2 regions of the Streptomyces sp. NPDC090032 genome follow, and region 2 is predicted to be linked to the other one. Evidence: riboswitches for the same ligand, from Rfam matches in the RefSeq annotation. Region 2 holds a riboswitch; the other holds the start of a gene.

Region 1 (7,255 bases), on a different contig from region 2:
ACCGGCGTCCCCGTGACGATCGCCAAGGCCGACGGCAACCCGGTCAACGCCGCCTCCATGCTCGCGGTGCTCGGCCTGGGCGCCGGCGGCGGCGAGGAGATCGTCCTGGCCTCCGACACCGAGGGTGCGGACGCCGCGCTCGACCGCCTGGCCAAGCTGGTCTCGGAAGGGCTCGAGGAGCTTCCCGAGACCGTCTAGTCAGGGTCCCTGCACCGGGTCTCTCGATTCTTCCGGGCCGCCTCCTGCCCACAGAAGACGGCGCCACATAAAGGGTCTGTTCGGATTTTCCGAGCAGACCCTTTTGCTTTCCGAGGTTCTGTTCTCAGAATTCCGGGGCAGCGGAAATAGGACCCCTCGAAATTGGCCGTCCTCTTTGTATACGGCGCCCCTGTTAATGCTGAAGCCCCACTGTGTTGACGGGATGTTGCGAAGTCCTCACACGGTCACCCGGGCGGGGGGCGCGCAGGCGGTGAGCGGCCGCGGCGCGCTCCGTGTGCTGCGCCGTGAGCGACCGCGCGCGCTCCACGTCACCGCGCGCCACGGCGTCGACGATCGCTCCGTGTTCGGCCCAGGACTCGGCCGGCTGCGCGGGCTGCTCGACGGTGTACATCCACGCGATCTTGTGGCGGAGCTGGGTGAGCATCGCCGTCAGCCCCGGACTGCCGGACGCCTGTGCCAGCGTCTCGTGGAACCAGCTGCCCAGCGAGCGCAGATCCTCGCTCCGGCCCTGCCGGGAGCGCTCCTGGCCCAGCCTGACCAGGCCCCGCAGGACCTTCAGATGCGCCTCGGTGCGGCGCTGCGCGGCACGCGCCGCGGCGAGCGGTTCGAGGAGCATCCGGATCTCCAGCTGGTCCGCCGCCTCCTGCGTGGTGGGTTCGGCGACGCACGCGCCCGCGTGCCTGCGGGTGACGACGAAGCCCTCGGCCTCCAGGGTCCGCAGCGCCTCGCGCACGGGGACGCGCGAGACGCCGTAGCGGCGGGCGAGCACCTCCTCGGTGAGTCTGCCGCCGCGCTCGTAGACACCGGAGACGATGTCGTCGCGGATCGCCGTGCATACCGAGTGCGCCGGAATACGCATGACCCGACCTCCGCCTTAATCCCCGCGAAACGCGGTCGATAGTCGCTCGTACAGCACGATTGACGTCTGTTCAGCTCGCTTGTTCAGCGACTCTATTCCAGGGGACGTGAATTTCCGACGTCAGGCCGCAATCCATGGATATTTTTTGGACAGCGCCACGGGGAACGAGCGGGCCGCGAACGACGAAAGCCCCGGCTCACTGAGCCGGGGCTTTCGGTGCGTTTTCGCGAGGTACGCGGCGAAGGTCAGACGTTCACGCCGTGCGAGCGCAGGTACGCGACGGGGTCGATGTCCGAGCCGTACTCGGGGCTGGTGCGCGCCTCGAAGTGGAGGTGCGGGCCCGTGACGTTGCCGGTCGCTCCCGAGAGGCCTATCTGCCGGCCCGGAGTGACCGTCTGGCCGACGGAGACACCGATGGACGACAGGTGGCCGTACTGCGTGTACGTGCCGTCGTTCATCTTGATGACGATGTTGTTGCCGTAGGCGCCGCCCCAGCCGGCCTCCACGACCGTGCCCGCGCCCACGGCGTGGACCGAGGTGCCGCTGGCGGCGTGGAAGTCGATGCCGGTGTGGCTGCCGGAGGACCACAGGCCGCTGCTGGCCTTGTACGCGGTGGACACGTACGAGCCGGTGACCGGCAGGACGAAGGCGTTCAGGCGCTTGCGCTCGGCCGCACGGGCGGCACGCTCCTTGGCCTCGCGCTCGGCCTTGGCCTTGGCGACGGCCTTGCGCCGCTCCTCCTCGGCCTTCTTCTTGGCCGCGGCCTCGGCCTTCCTCTTCGCGGCGGCCTCGTCGGCGGCCTGCTGCTGGGCGGCGGCCTGCGCGTCGATCTGCTCCGCGAGGGAGTCACCGATGGAGATGGCCTTGGTCAGGCCGGTCTGCTCCAGAGCCGCGTCGTCGGCGGCGAGGGCGGGGGCGGCGAGGCCTCCGAGGACACCGGTCGTGGTGAGCGCGGCGACGCCGGCGACCTGCGCCGTGGTGCGCGTGAGACGGCTAGGGCGACGGTGCTTCCCGGTGGCACGGGTGAACGCCATGGGGTGGCTGATCCTTTCCTTCCTTCTCGCCTACCGGGTTAGCTGACGGGTTCGGAGCAGGAAGGTCTCCTACGGACCCCCTTCAGGGAAGGGCGTCCGATTCACCCCAGGGACGGTGGGTCCCCGGCTCCCCCGGCTCGCGCCTTGGGGGACTCGGCGATGACTGTCCGGTGCCACGGGCGCGGCGTACATCTGGCGGACAGCCGGACCGACGCTAAGCGGGGCAACTTTCAATCAACAAACGGAACCGGGCTTTTGTAGCGCATGCCACAGGGCAGACAGGCAACCACCGGTTCAAATCAGACATACAGGGGCCCCGGTGGTCATCTCGCCCACCGGGGCCCCTCGTTGCACACCGGTCACGGTCAGCCCGTGACGACGGTCACCTCGCCGATGCCGAGGGCCCTGACGGGCTCCTCGATCTGCGCGGCGTCACCGACGAGCACCGTCACCAGACGGTCCGTCGGGAAGGCGTTCACGACGGCCGCGGTGGCCTCCACGGTGCCCGTCGCGGCGAGCCGCCGGTACACCTCCGCCTGGAAGTCGTCCGGCAGGTGCTGCTCGACCTGGTCGGCCAGCGTCCCCGCGACGGCCGCGGCGGTCTCGAACTTGAGCGGGGCGACGCCCACCAAGTTCTGTACGGCCACGTCCCGTTCGGCGTCGGTGAGGCCCTCGGCGGCGAGGGTGCGCAGCACCTTCCAGAGGTCGTCGAGCGCCGGACCCGTGTTCGGGGTGTCCACGGAGCCGCTGATGGCGAGCATCGCGACGCCCGTGCCGTCCGGCGCCGACCGCAGCACCTGGGCGAACGCCCGCACGCCGTAGGTGTATCCCTTCTCCTCGCGCAGGACGCGGTCCAGGCGGGAGGTGAGAGTGCCGCCCAGGCAGTACGTGCCGAGCACCTGCGCGGGCCACACCCGGTCGTGCTTGTCCGCGCCGACGCGGCCGATCAGGATCTGCGTCTGCACCGCGCCCGGCCGGTCGACGATGACGACCCGGCCGGTGTCGTCGGCCGTCACGGGCGGCACGGGGCGCGGCTCCGCCGTGTTCCCCGTCCAGGCGCCCAGCGTGTCCGCCAGGAGCGCGTCGAGGTCGAGGCCCGTGAGGTCGCCCACGACGACCGCGGTGGCCGTGGCGGGACGCACGTGCCGGTCGTAGAAGGCGCGTACGGCCGCCGTGTCGATGGCCGCGACCGTCTCCTCGGTGCCCTGGCGCGGGCGGGACATGCGCGCGGTGGCCGGGAAGAGCTGCTTCGACAGCTCCTTGGCGGCGCGGCGGCCCGGGTTCGCCGTCTCGTGCGGGATCTCGTCGAGGCGGTTGCGCACGAGGCGTTCGATCTCACTGTCCGCGAACGCGGGCGACCTGAGGGCGTCGGCGAGCAGGCCGAGCGCCTTCGGCAGGCGGGAGACGGGCACCTCCAGGGAGACCCGTACTCCGGGGTGGTCGGCGTGCGCGTCGAACGTCGCGCCGCAGCGCTCCAGCTCGGCGGCGAACTCCTCGGCGGCGAGCTTGTCGGTGCCTTCGGAGAAGGCCCTCGCCATGATGGTGGCGACGCCGTCGAGCCCGGCCGGCTCGGCCTCCAGGGGCGCTTCGAGGTTGATCTCGACCGCGACGACCTGCTGGCCCGGGCGGTGGCAGCGCAGCACCGTCAGGCCGTTGTCGAGGGTGCTTCGCTGGGGCGCGGGGAAGGCCCACGGCCGGGCCGTGCCGGCCTGGGGCTGCGGGTGGAAGTCCATGGTCGCGAGCTCGGTCACTTGCCGGCCTCCTTGTCTGCGGTCTCGTTGACGGTCTCGCTCGTCGTCTCGGCGGCCGTTTCACCGGCCGTCTCGTCGCCCTCTTCGGAGTCCGTCGGCTCGTAGACGAGCACCGCGCGGTTGTCGGGGCGCAGATGGGCCTTGGCCACCTCCTGGACCTCCTCGGCGGTGACGTCGAGGACGCGCTGGACGGCGGTCAGAGCGAGCTGCGGGTCGCCGAACAGGACGGCGAACCTGCACAGTTCGTCGGCGCGGCCCGCGACCGTGCCGAGCCGGTCGAGCCACTCGCGCTCCAACTGGGCCTGGGCGCGCTCCATTTCCTCCGGAGTGGGCCCGTCGGCGGCGAACCGTGCGAGCTCCTCGTCGACGGCCTTCTCGATGACAGGGACCTCGACGTCGCCGGACGTCTTCACGTCCAGCCACCCCACGGAGGGCGCCCCCGCGAGCCGCAGGAGTCCGAACCCGGCGGCGACGGCGGTCCGGTCACGGCGGACGAGGCGGTTGTAGATCCGGGACGACTCGCCGCCGCCGAGGACCGTCAGGGCCAGGTCGGCCGCGTCGCACGCACGCGTGCCGTCCTGCGGCAGACGGTAGGCGGCCATCAGCGCGCGGGCCGGGACCTCCTCCTCGACGACCTCGCGCACTCCCTCACCGATCCGGTCGGGCAGGGCGCCGTCGCGCGGGGGCTGCTTGCCGTCGTGGCGCGGGATCGAGCCGAAATACTTCTCGACCCAGGCCAGCGTCTGCTCGGGGTCGATGTCCCCGACGACCGAAAGCACGGCGTTGTTCGGCGCGTAGTACGTGCGGAAGAAGGTCCGCGCGTCCTCCAGGGTGGCCGCGTCCAGGTCGGCCATGGAGCCGATCGGCGTGTGGTGGTACGGGTGGCCCTCCGGGTACACGAGGGCGGTGAGCTTCTCGAACGCGGTCCCGTACGGAACGTTGTCGTAGCGCTGGCGGCGCTCGTTCTTGACGACGTCGCGCTGGTTCTCCATCGACTCCTCGTCGAGCGCGGCGAGGAGGGATCCCATCCGGTCCGCCTCCAGCCAGAGCGCGAGCTCCAGCTGGTGCGTGGGCATGGTCTCGAAGTAGTTGGTGCGCTCGAAGCTCGTCGTCCCGTTCAGCGAGCCGCCGGCGCCCTGCACCAGCTCGAAGTGCCCGTTCCCGTGGACCTGCTTCGAGCCCTGGAACATCAGGTGCTCGAAGAGGTGAGCCAGGCCCGTGCGGCCCTTGACCTCGTGCCGCGAGCCGACGTCGTACCAGAGGCAGACGGCTGCGACCGGGGTGAGGTGGTCCTCGGAGAGCACCACGCGCAGGCCGTTGGCGAGGCGGTGCTCGGTCGCTGTCAGGCCGCCGGAGCCGGCCTCGGCGGTGGCCGTGTGACCCATGGGCATGTACGTCCCTTCGATCGCGGAACTATCGCGGAAACTGCGGAAACTGCAGATGTGCTGCCAGTTCTGCCACTGTATGCAAGCGTTCTGACGCCTGGCGAAGTTCCCGCACCGGGTACGCCGAGAGCGAGCACCGAACGCCCTACGGACGGGTCGCGGTCGGCGTTGTCAGTGGGGCGGTCCACAATGGTGCGCGTCAGATTCTCGTACATGCCCCGGCAGCATCTGTGAAGGAGCCGCAGCAGCGATGGCCCGCCGCAGCACGAAGACCCCGCCTCCCGACGACTTCGAGGAGCGGATCCTCGACATTGACGTTGTCGACGAAATGCAGGGCTCCTTCCTCGAGTACGCCTACTCGGTGATCTACTCCCGGGCCCTGCCGGACGCCCGTGACGGCATGAAGCCCGTACACCGGCGCATCGTCTACCAGATGAACGAGATGGGCCTGCGCCCCGACCGCGGGTACGTGAAGTGCGCCCGCGTCGTCGGCGAAGTCATGGGTAAGTTGCACCCGCACGGAGACTCGTCGATCTACGACGCCCTGGTGCGGCTCGCCCAGCCCTTCTCCATGCGCCTCCCGCTGGTCGACGGCCACGGGAACTTCGGCTCCCTGGGGAACGACGACCCGCCGGCCGCCATGCGGTACACCGAGTGCCGGATGGCCCCCGCGACATCACTGATGACGGAGTCGATCGACGAGAACACCGTCGACTTCGGACCGAACTACGACGGCCAGGAGCAGGAGCCCGCCGTCCTGCCGGCTGCCTACCCGAACCTCCTGGTCAACGGCGCGTCCGGCATCGCCGTCGGCATGGCGACGAACATGCCGCCGCACAATCTCGGCGAGGTCATCGCGGCCGCCCGCCACCTGATCAGGCACCCGGGTGCCGACCTCGAGACGCTGATGAAGTTCGTCCCGGGCCCCGACCTGCCGACCGGCGGCCGGATCGTCGGCCTGTCCGGCATCAAGGACGCCTACGAGTCGGGCCGCGGCACCTTCAAGATCCGCGCCACGGTCTCCGTGGAGGACGTGACGGCGCGCCGCAAGGGCATCGTCGTCACCGAACTGCCCTTCGCGGTCGGCCCCGAGAAGGTCATCTCGAAGATCAAGGACCTGGTCGGCTCGAAGAAGCTCCAGGGCATCGCGGACGTCAAGGACCTCACCGACCGCCAGCACGGCCTGCGCCTGGTCATCGAGATCAAGAACGGCTTCGTACCGGAGGCCGTCCTGGAGCAGCTCTACAAGCTGACGCCGATGGAGGAGTCCTTCGGCATCAACAACGTGGCGCTGGTCGACGGCCAGCCCCTGACGCTCGGCCTCAAGGAGCTCCTGGAGGTCTATCTCGACCACCGCTTCGAGGTCGTACGCCGCCGCAGCGAGTTCCGCCGTACGAAGAAGCGGGATCGCCTGCACCTGGTCGAGGGCCTCCTCGTCGCGCTGGTGGACATCGACGAGGTCATCCGCCTCATCCGCTCCAGCGACAACTCCGCACAGGCGAAGGAGCGCCTGATGGAGCGCTTCTCGCTGAGCGAGATCCAGACGCAGTACATCCTGGACACCCCGCTGCGCCGCCTCACCAAGTTCGACCGCATCGAGCTGGAGACGGAGCGCGACCGGCTCAACGGCGAGATCGACGAGCTGACCGGGATCCTCGACTCCGACGCCGAGCTGCGCAAGCTCGTCTCCGCCGAACTGGCCACGGTGGCGAAGAAGTTCGGCACCGAGCGCCGCACGGTGCTCCTGGAGTCGGCGGGCACGACCGTCGCCGCTGTGCCCCTCCAGGTCGCCGACGACCCGTGCCGCGTGCTCCTGTCGTCGACGGGCCTCCTGGCGCGCACGGCGAACGCCGACCCGTTCGGGGACGACGAGGACGCCCGCCGCACCAAGCACGACGTCATCGTCTCCGCGGTCCCGGCGACGGCGCGCGGCGAGATCGGTGCGATCACGTCCACGGGGCGCCTGCTCCGGCTCAATGTCATCGATCTGCCGCGGCTCCCGGAGAC
Region 2 (7,255 bases):
TTCGCGTCCAGCCACTGCCCCGAGTGGGGCTCGCCCCGCACCGGCCCGGCAGTGGTGAGGGTGTCGCCCGCCGTGTCCCCAGTCTTGTCCGATTGCTCGTCGGCTCCGCTGCCGTCTGTCCCCGACGCCTTCCCGGCTCCCCGAGCTGACGCCGATGACGACGCCGACGCGCTCTCCGAGCTCCTCGGATCGGCCCCCGCCGACGCGCCCGTACGATCCGAGCCCTTGTCCGCCCGGTCGCGGAACACACCCGTCGCGTCCATGACCGTCCATGCCAGAACAGAGAGGACCAGCACGGCCGCCGTCACGGCCACGCCCACGGCCAGTCCGGCCCCGCGTCTTCGTGACGCCTCCTCGCCCGAGCCCGTCGGCGCCGCCCATGGGTCGCGCACCTGCCGCGGCTCCGTGGCGTCCAACGGCAGCGTGTGCGCCGGCGTCGGGACGGGCACCGGCGGCGGCACCGTCACCTCCGGCCCCATGACCTCTCGCCAGACGGTGGGCCCCGCGCCCGCGTCGGCGTCCTCGCCCAGCTGCTGCCGGCACCACTCCACGACCTCCGCGAGGGTGGCCCGGTCCGCCGGATCGGCGGCCAGGCAGCGGGCGATCAGCGGACGGAGCCGGGCGGGCAGCAGCGACAGATCGGGCTCGGAGTGCACGATCCGGTACAGCACGCTGACCGCGGGACCATCCCCGTACAGCGGCTCACCGAGCGCCGCGAAGGCCGCGGTCTGGCCGAGCGCGAACACGTCGGTCGCCGCCGTGACCTCGCCCGCGGACGCCTGCTCGGGAGCCATGAACTGGGGTGTGCCGATGGTGGACCCGGTGGCGGTGTACGAACTGACGCCCGCGGCCAGCGAGATACCGAAGTCGATCACGCGCGGTCCGTCGGACGAGAGCAGGACGTTCGACGGCTTCAGGTCGCGGTGCACGATCCCCGCGCCGTGGATGGCCTGGAGAGCCTCGGCGACTCCGGCCATCAGCCACAGCACCGCGGACTCCGGCAGCGGCCCGCCCCGGCCGACAGCTTCCGCCAGCGAGGGACCGGGTACGTACAGCGTGGCCAGCCAGGGCGGTGCGCCGTCCGCGTCGCCGTCGATCAGCTCCGCGGTGTACGCGCCCTTGACCCGCCGGGCAGCCTCCATCTCCCGGCGGAAACGCCGCCGGAAGTCGGGGTCGTCGGCCAGTTCGGCCCGGACGACCTTGATCGCCACTGGTCGGCCGCCCTGCGTATGTGACAGATAGACCCGCCCCATGCCGCCTGCGCCGAGCCGCGCGGCCAGCCGGTAACCGGCCACCACGGACGGATCGTCCGCCTGCAGCGGCTCGAACACCTCATGCGCGTCGCACGTCGCCACTCGTCACCCCCTGATCCCCGGGATCACCCGACCCCGGATCCCCTGGCCCCCGGCTCCCCGGATCCCCTGGCCCCCTGGTCAACAAGCGAGTTGCTGCTGACCGACGGCAGCAGCCTATGCCGTCCCCGCCCCCGAGGGATCTACCTGTCGACGTGGCCCTCGGCACCGGGAACGTCGTCGAAGCCGCCGCCACTGGACAGATGTGCGGAACTGGTCCACTCTTCTCGTCCGTGATCACCCCTTCTCAGCCCCACGAGTTCACCACGGCCGCCCGCTCGCAGCAGTTCGAAGCCATCGCGGCCGTGGCGGAGCAGACGGCCGCCCTGCTGCGGTCGTGCGTGGACACCGCGGTGCCCATTCCCGGTGCCCGGTGGACCGTAGGCGAGGCCGCCGCCCATCTGCTGGTGGCCAACGAGCTGATGGCCGGCCTCGCCGAGGGCCGCCAACTGCCGTACGGCGACGGCACCCCGGAGAGCCTCGCCGAGGCCAACGCCGCCTCCCTCGCCGTCTTCACCGAGCGCGACGGCACCGTGCTGGCGGACGGTATCGTCCGTCACGCGCACGCGTTCAACGAGGCGGCCTGCCTGCGCCCCCCGGACGGACCGACGCTCACCCCGCTGGGCCCCATGGACCTGGCGACCCTCGGCTCATACCTGCTGACCCACATGCTCGGCCACGGCTACGACATCGCCGTCGCCCTGCGCCGTCCCCACATGATCGACCGTGAACGCCTCGAACTGGCCCTGCCGTTCCTCACCTTGGCGATGCCCCGGGTCGTCGACAAACGGGCCGCGGCCGGTCACAACGGCTGCTACGAACTGCGCGTGCGCGGCGGCTCCCGGTTCGCCGTGACCTTCGCCGACGGCGTCGCGACCGTGAGCGCCGAACCGCCGCGCCGCCCCGACTGCACGATCGCGGCCGAGCCGGTCACGTTCTTCCTGCTGGCACTGGGCCGGTGCAGCCCGACGCGGGCCATCGCGCGAGGCAAGATACTCGCCTGGGGGCGCAAGCCCTGGCGCGCCCCGGGCTTCCCCACCCTGTTCACGGCGCCGTAGCGCTGTCCGTACGGGAGTCGCTGTGGAGGCATCGCCCGTTCCTGTTGCTGAGGTCTTGCTCAGGTCTTGCTCAACTCGCTTCATCTCTGGCTGGATCACGGTGAAGATCACTCCACCACCAAGCGATCGAGTGGCGGAGCGCTGAGCGCCCGTCGCCCGGTCCCTGAAGCGCAACCATGGGGGAGCGGCAATGGCAAAAGCAGTGCGGGCCTCGTTGGGGGAGATGTGGATCACATGCCAGGTCTGCAAGGGCGATCTCTTCCGTGAGCGAGGCGTCAAGCTCAACAGCACCGGCGGGGAGATGTTCAATCTGGCCTGGGCCGATGAGACAGCGACGGGGCTGATCTGCTGGCGTTGCGGCTTCGTGCACCTCTTCGTGAACCGAGAGATCCAGTTGCACCGCGTCAAGAAGTAGCGGGAGAGGGCTGATCCCTTGACTGACGTGCCTGCCCTGCCTCGGCTCGCCGGCCGTTCAGCCGGTGGCGTGGCGGGGTGCCCTCCGCGGGATGCAGAAGAGCGCAAGGGCGGCGGCCGTCAGGTATGCGGCCGCACCGATGGCCATGCTGGTGCGCAACCCTGTGGTGAAGCTGCCGGTGCCGGCCAGCAGGGAGCCTCCCAGCGCGACGCCTGCGGCACTGCCAACCTGACGGGTGGTGTTGAACAGGGCGGAGGCGGTGCCGGAGAACTTGTCCGGGGTGGCTGCCATCACGGTGGTGGTTGACCCGGTGAGGGCGAAGGACGTCCCGAAGCCGGCCGCCATCATCGGCGCCACGAGCAGTGCGTAGCCCGGGTTCGGTCCGGCCGCGGCCCAGCCGGCCAGGCCTGCTGCTCCGAGGAGCATGCCGGTGACCACGAGCGGGCGGTGTCCCGTACGGGGTGCCAGTCGCCCGGACAGGACGGAGGCGAACATCGTCATCGCCACCGCCGGGAAGAGGGCGAGCCCGGTGCGCAGCGCGGTCAGGCCGCGCTGATGCTGGAAGTACAGGCTGGCGGTGAAGATCATGCCGTAGAAGGCGAAGTTGAACAGCATGCCGATGGTCGCCGCCCCACTCATCTGGCGGGAGCGCAGCAGACGCAGGGGCAGCACGGGGGTGCGGGCCATGTGCTCGCGCAGGACGAACGCGGCGGCTGCCAGCACGCACAGGCCGGCCCCGATCAGGATCAGTGGGTCCGTCCAACCACGTCGTCCGGCCTCGTTGAGTACGGCGGTCAGCAGGGCCACCGTCGCGATGATCGCGCACTGGGCCGGCCAGTCCACGGGGCGGTCCGTCCGCCGGGCCGAAGCGGGCACGCGGCGCAGCGTGAGCAGCAGGCAGGCGCATCCGACGGGAAGGTTGATGAAGAACACCCAGCGCCAGCCCACGGTCGTGACCAGGAGCCCGCCCAGGAGGGGGCCGGCGGAGGCGGCGATGCCTGCCATGGAGCCCCACAGGCCGAAGGCCCGGGAACGCTCGGCGGGTGAGGGGTACGCCTGCTGGAGAAGAGCGAGGGAGGGGGGCACGATCAGTGCCGCACCGAGTCCTTCCAGCAGCCGGGCGGCGACCAGGGTCCCGGTGCTCGGGGCCAGCCCGCAGCCCGCCGAGGCGACGGTGAACACCGCTACCCCGATGCAGAAGATCCGGCGGTTGCCCAGCCGGTCCCCGAGCGCGCCGCCGGTGAGCAGCAGGCCGGCGAAGACCAGGGTGTAGCTGTTGGTGATCCACTGGATCCCGGTCAGCGAGGTCGACAGGTCCCGCCCCATCACAGGAACGGCGACGTTGATGACGGTCACGTCCAGGATGACCATGAAGTAGCCCGCGCAGACCGCGAGCAGCGGGGCCAGAGGCCGGCCCGAAGCCGCAGACCTGTCCGGTCCACAGTCCTGAGGACCACCGCTACGCATCATGGCGACACGCTATTTCAGGAACACGCCGCTCTCGGCAGCCCACGGCCGTGTCGTTCGCATGCTGAACCGCGGCGTCCGGCAGGGCGATGAGGGACGTCCGCTGCGTCCCGTTCGGATACCGCCCCCAGCAGGACCCGCAAACGCCAAGATCCCGTCCGATGGGTCAGATCGGACGGGATCTCGTGCAAAGGTGGCCTCGCCTCGCCCTGCTGTGTCCGTCAGGAGACTCGGACGAGGTGGGATGCGGTCTAGTACGGGCCGTTCACGTTGTCGATCGAGCCGTACCGGGCGGCCGCGTAGTTGCAGGCGGCGGTGATGTTGGCGACCGGGTCGAAGCTGTCCATCGAGGTGCCGGGCACGTGGTAGGTGGCGAACGTGGGGGCGATGACCTGCAGGAGTCCCTTGGACGGGGTTCCGGCGGCAGCGTTGGAGTCCCAGTTGTTGATCGCCAGCGGGTTGCCGGAGGACTCACGCATGACGTTGCGGTGGATGCCCTCGTAGGAGCCGGGGATGCCGTGCTGGGCCATGATGTCCAGCGACTCCTTGATCCAGCCGTCGAGGTCGTTGGTGTACGTCTTCTTCGCCGGGGCAACGGCGGGCTCGGCGGTGAGCTTGGTCGTGCGCTCGGAGCGGTCCGCCCGCTCGGCGGACGCCCTGGTGGCGGCCGGCTTCTGCGTGGACTCGGCCGGGCCCTTCTTACCGAGGGTGAGCTTGACGCCGGGGTGGATCAGCTTCGGGTCGTCGCCGAGGACGCTGCGGTTGTCGTCGTACAGCTTCTTCCACCCGCCGCTCACCGAGTGGTCTCGGGCGATCTTGGAGAGGGAGTCTCCCGCGACGACGACGTAGGTCGTCGAGGCCGCGGCGGGCTTGGCGGCCGTGTCGGCCTGCGCCGCGCTGGCGGCGGTCGCGCCGAGCAGCGGGAGAACGAGCACAGCCCCGCCCGTGCCTGCGGCGGCGAGGCCCCGGGTGAGCGAGCTGGACTTGGCGCGGCGGTGCTTTCCCTTTGCAGGCATGACGAATTCCTCTCCGTCGCCTACGAGGTGAGCTGTCGGGTTCGGACGGGAGATGTCCGGCCGCACTGTGAATGCGACTTCACCCCGAGCCGTTCCGGAATCCGGATCGGCGGCATAACTGGGTTCCCCGCTCCTGCCGTGAGCGTGTGAGTGAGTGGGTGCTTCCGGACAGCGGCAGGATTCGGCGTTCCGTCCGGATTGACCGTGACGTTAAGCGAGAAAGCTCGGAGGGAACAAGACCAAAATTTGAATTTGGAATGCGAGGAGTCTGCTTTCCAGCGACCGGAACCCCGAGCTTCCTTTGATCGAAAAGCTCAACTCTCTTTGCGCAGAACGGAAGTGCGCTCGGCTGTTCTTGGGGGCCAAAGCCGTAGGCGTGACCCATTTCACTGAATGGGAAGCAGGTTGGAATGCGACTCGAAGAGGGTGTCGTAGCATGACGTTTCATGTGAATAACTCATAATTCGGCCAGTCTTGGTATAAGTCGTTAATCATGCCAAGAAGTATGTTTCATGTGCAAACACGGACATATCGCCGAGGGGGCATTGCGTATCGAAACGGACATAAATCCATCAATGTCGGACTGTCCGTGCCCGGCCCTTCCTTCGCAGGAGGCCCTGTTTGTTGGCACGGGAGCGTGGGCGGGACGGCACATGGCGATTCCTCGCCGATCACCGATCCCGAAAGTGAAGGTCGCGTCGAATCCGGGTCATGGCAGTTCCGTCGAGATCGAGATCGAGGTGGATATCGACAGTGACGGGGCGTCAATTCGAGACGGTGTGGGCCCGGCTCTTTCTGCGACAACTCGAACGCAACGGGGAGCGGGGGCGGTTCGTCCCCCGCCTTGCCCGGGACCTGTTCCCCAACGTGGTGAGCGACTACGGCGAGTACGTCTTTTGGCAAACCGTCCCGGCGGGCTCACTCATGGCGTTCCTCGTCGCCGTGCTCAGCGGCCGGCTTGACGTCCCGCTCTTCCCGGACGGCCTGCTCTCGAAAGGCACTACGTTCACCCTCTCGCCGGCAGTCGGAGCGGGCCGGGTCCCCATCCGTGTCACCACGCGCGCCAACAGCGCCTGGCCGAAGGTGCGCCGCCGAACCTGCCAGGGCGTACGGCCGCGCAATCCCACCCATCGGGAAAGCGCCATGGCCGTCGTCCTGCCTCCGGCCCATACTCGTCTCCCGCCGGCTGGCAGCGTGGCAGCGGTGAGTCGATGAACGACCTCCTTGCCCTGCGCCGCCTGGTGGAGACCTACGCGCTCGCCATCGACAGCAGGGGTCCGTTGCTTCTTGTGGACGTTGTCACCACCGACGGGCGACTCGACTCATCGTGCACAAGCCGGACGGCACCGTGGGGCGGGAGCGGACCGGCCCGCAGGAACTGGCAAGGACACTCGACCAGTTGACCGTCTTCGACCGCACCTTCCACCTGGTGGGCAACCACCTCGCCGAGGTGTGCGGCGACACCGCGACCGGCAGCGAGCCTCCGGGGTGCCGCTGCACATCGGCGGCCACTCGGCTGCCGCGGCCCGCCGCGCCGGGCGGCGCGGTGACGGGTTCCAGGCGCTCGGCCTGGCCGGGGGAACTGGAGGCCGCCATCACCCTGGTGCGCGAGGAGGCGCGGGCGGCGGGGCGCGACCCGCAAGACGTGGAGCTGACCCTCGGCTCGACCTGCCGCGTGCGCGGAGAAAGTCGAGTGGGCGCAAAAGCTTGGGACCCAGCGGCTGTTGCTGTCCGGCTCCCGGCACGCCACCATCATCGAGGCGCTGCTGGAGGAGATGACCGACGCCGCGCAGAAGCTGCAGTTGAAGCCGTGACGCCCTTACCGTTCGAGGGGCTGCCCGTACCGCCGGAGCCCCGCTCCGCTCTGCCCCCTCCGCTCTGCCACGCGCTGGCGAGCAGCAGTTGGTCGGAGGCCGCACGGCCGTCGTCACCGGTGAGCGGTCCGTG

The links. A riboswitch is a leader RNA that binds a small molecule or an ion and turns the genes downstream of it on or off. The one in region 2 is predicted to bind cyclic di-AMP.
Region 1: another riboswitch for cyclic di-AMP. It lies ahead of ACIPWY_RS09750 (M23 family metallopeptidase); the one in region 2 lies ahead of ACIPWY_RS35940 (transglycosylase SLT domain-containing protein).

What each region holds. Positions count from the first base shown of each region.
Region 1 covers NZ_JBIVFF010000003.1:589,666-596,920, forward strand. Annotated here, with positions in the region: gene ACIPWY_RS09740 (HPr family phosphocarrier protein) at 1-198, shown strand, start outside; gene ACIPWY_RS09745 (GntR family transcriptional regulator) at 392-1,078, opposite strand; gene ACIPWY_RS09750 (M23 family metallopeptidase) at 1,324-2,112, opposite strand; cyclic di-AMP (ydaO/yuaA leader) riboswitch at 2,125-2,281, opposite strand; gene ACIPWY_RS09755 (pitrilysin family protein) at 2,478-3,863, opposite strand; gene ACIPWY_RS09760 (pitrilysin family protein) at 3,860-5,248, opposite strand; gene ACIPWY_RS09765 (DNA topoisomerase (ATP-hydrolyzing) subunit A) at 5,499-7,255, shown strand, end outside.
Region 2 covers NZ_JBIVFF010000019.1:74,315-81,569, reverse strand. Annotated here, with positions in the region: gene ACIPWY_RS35960 (serine/threonine-protein kinase) at 1-1,355, opposite strand, end outside; gene ACIPWY_RS35955 (maleylpyruvate isomerase family mycothiol-dependent enzyme) at 1,589-2,410, shown strand; gene ACIPWY_RS35950 (hypothetical protein) at 2,601-2,825, shown strand; gene ACIPWY_RS35945 (MFS transporter) at 2,883-4,292, opposite strand; gene ACIPWY_RS35940 (transglycosylase SLT domain-containing protein) at 4,544-5,308, opposite strand; cyclic di-AMP (ydaO/yuaA leader) riboswitch at 5,313-5,505, opposite strand.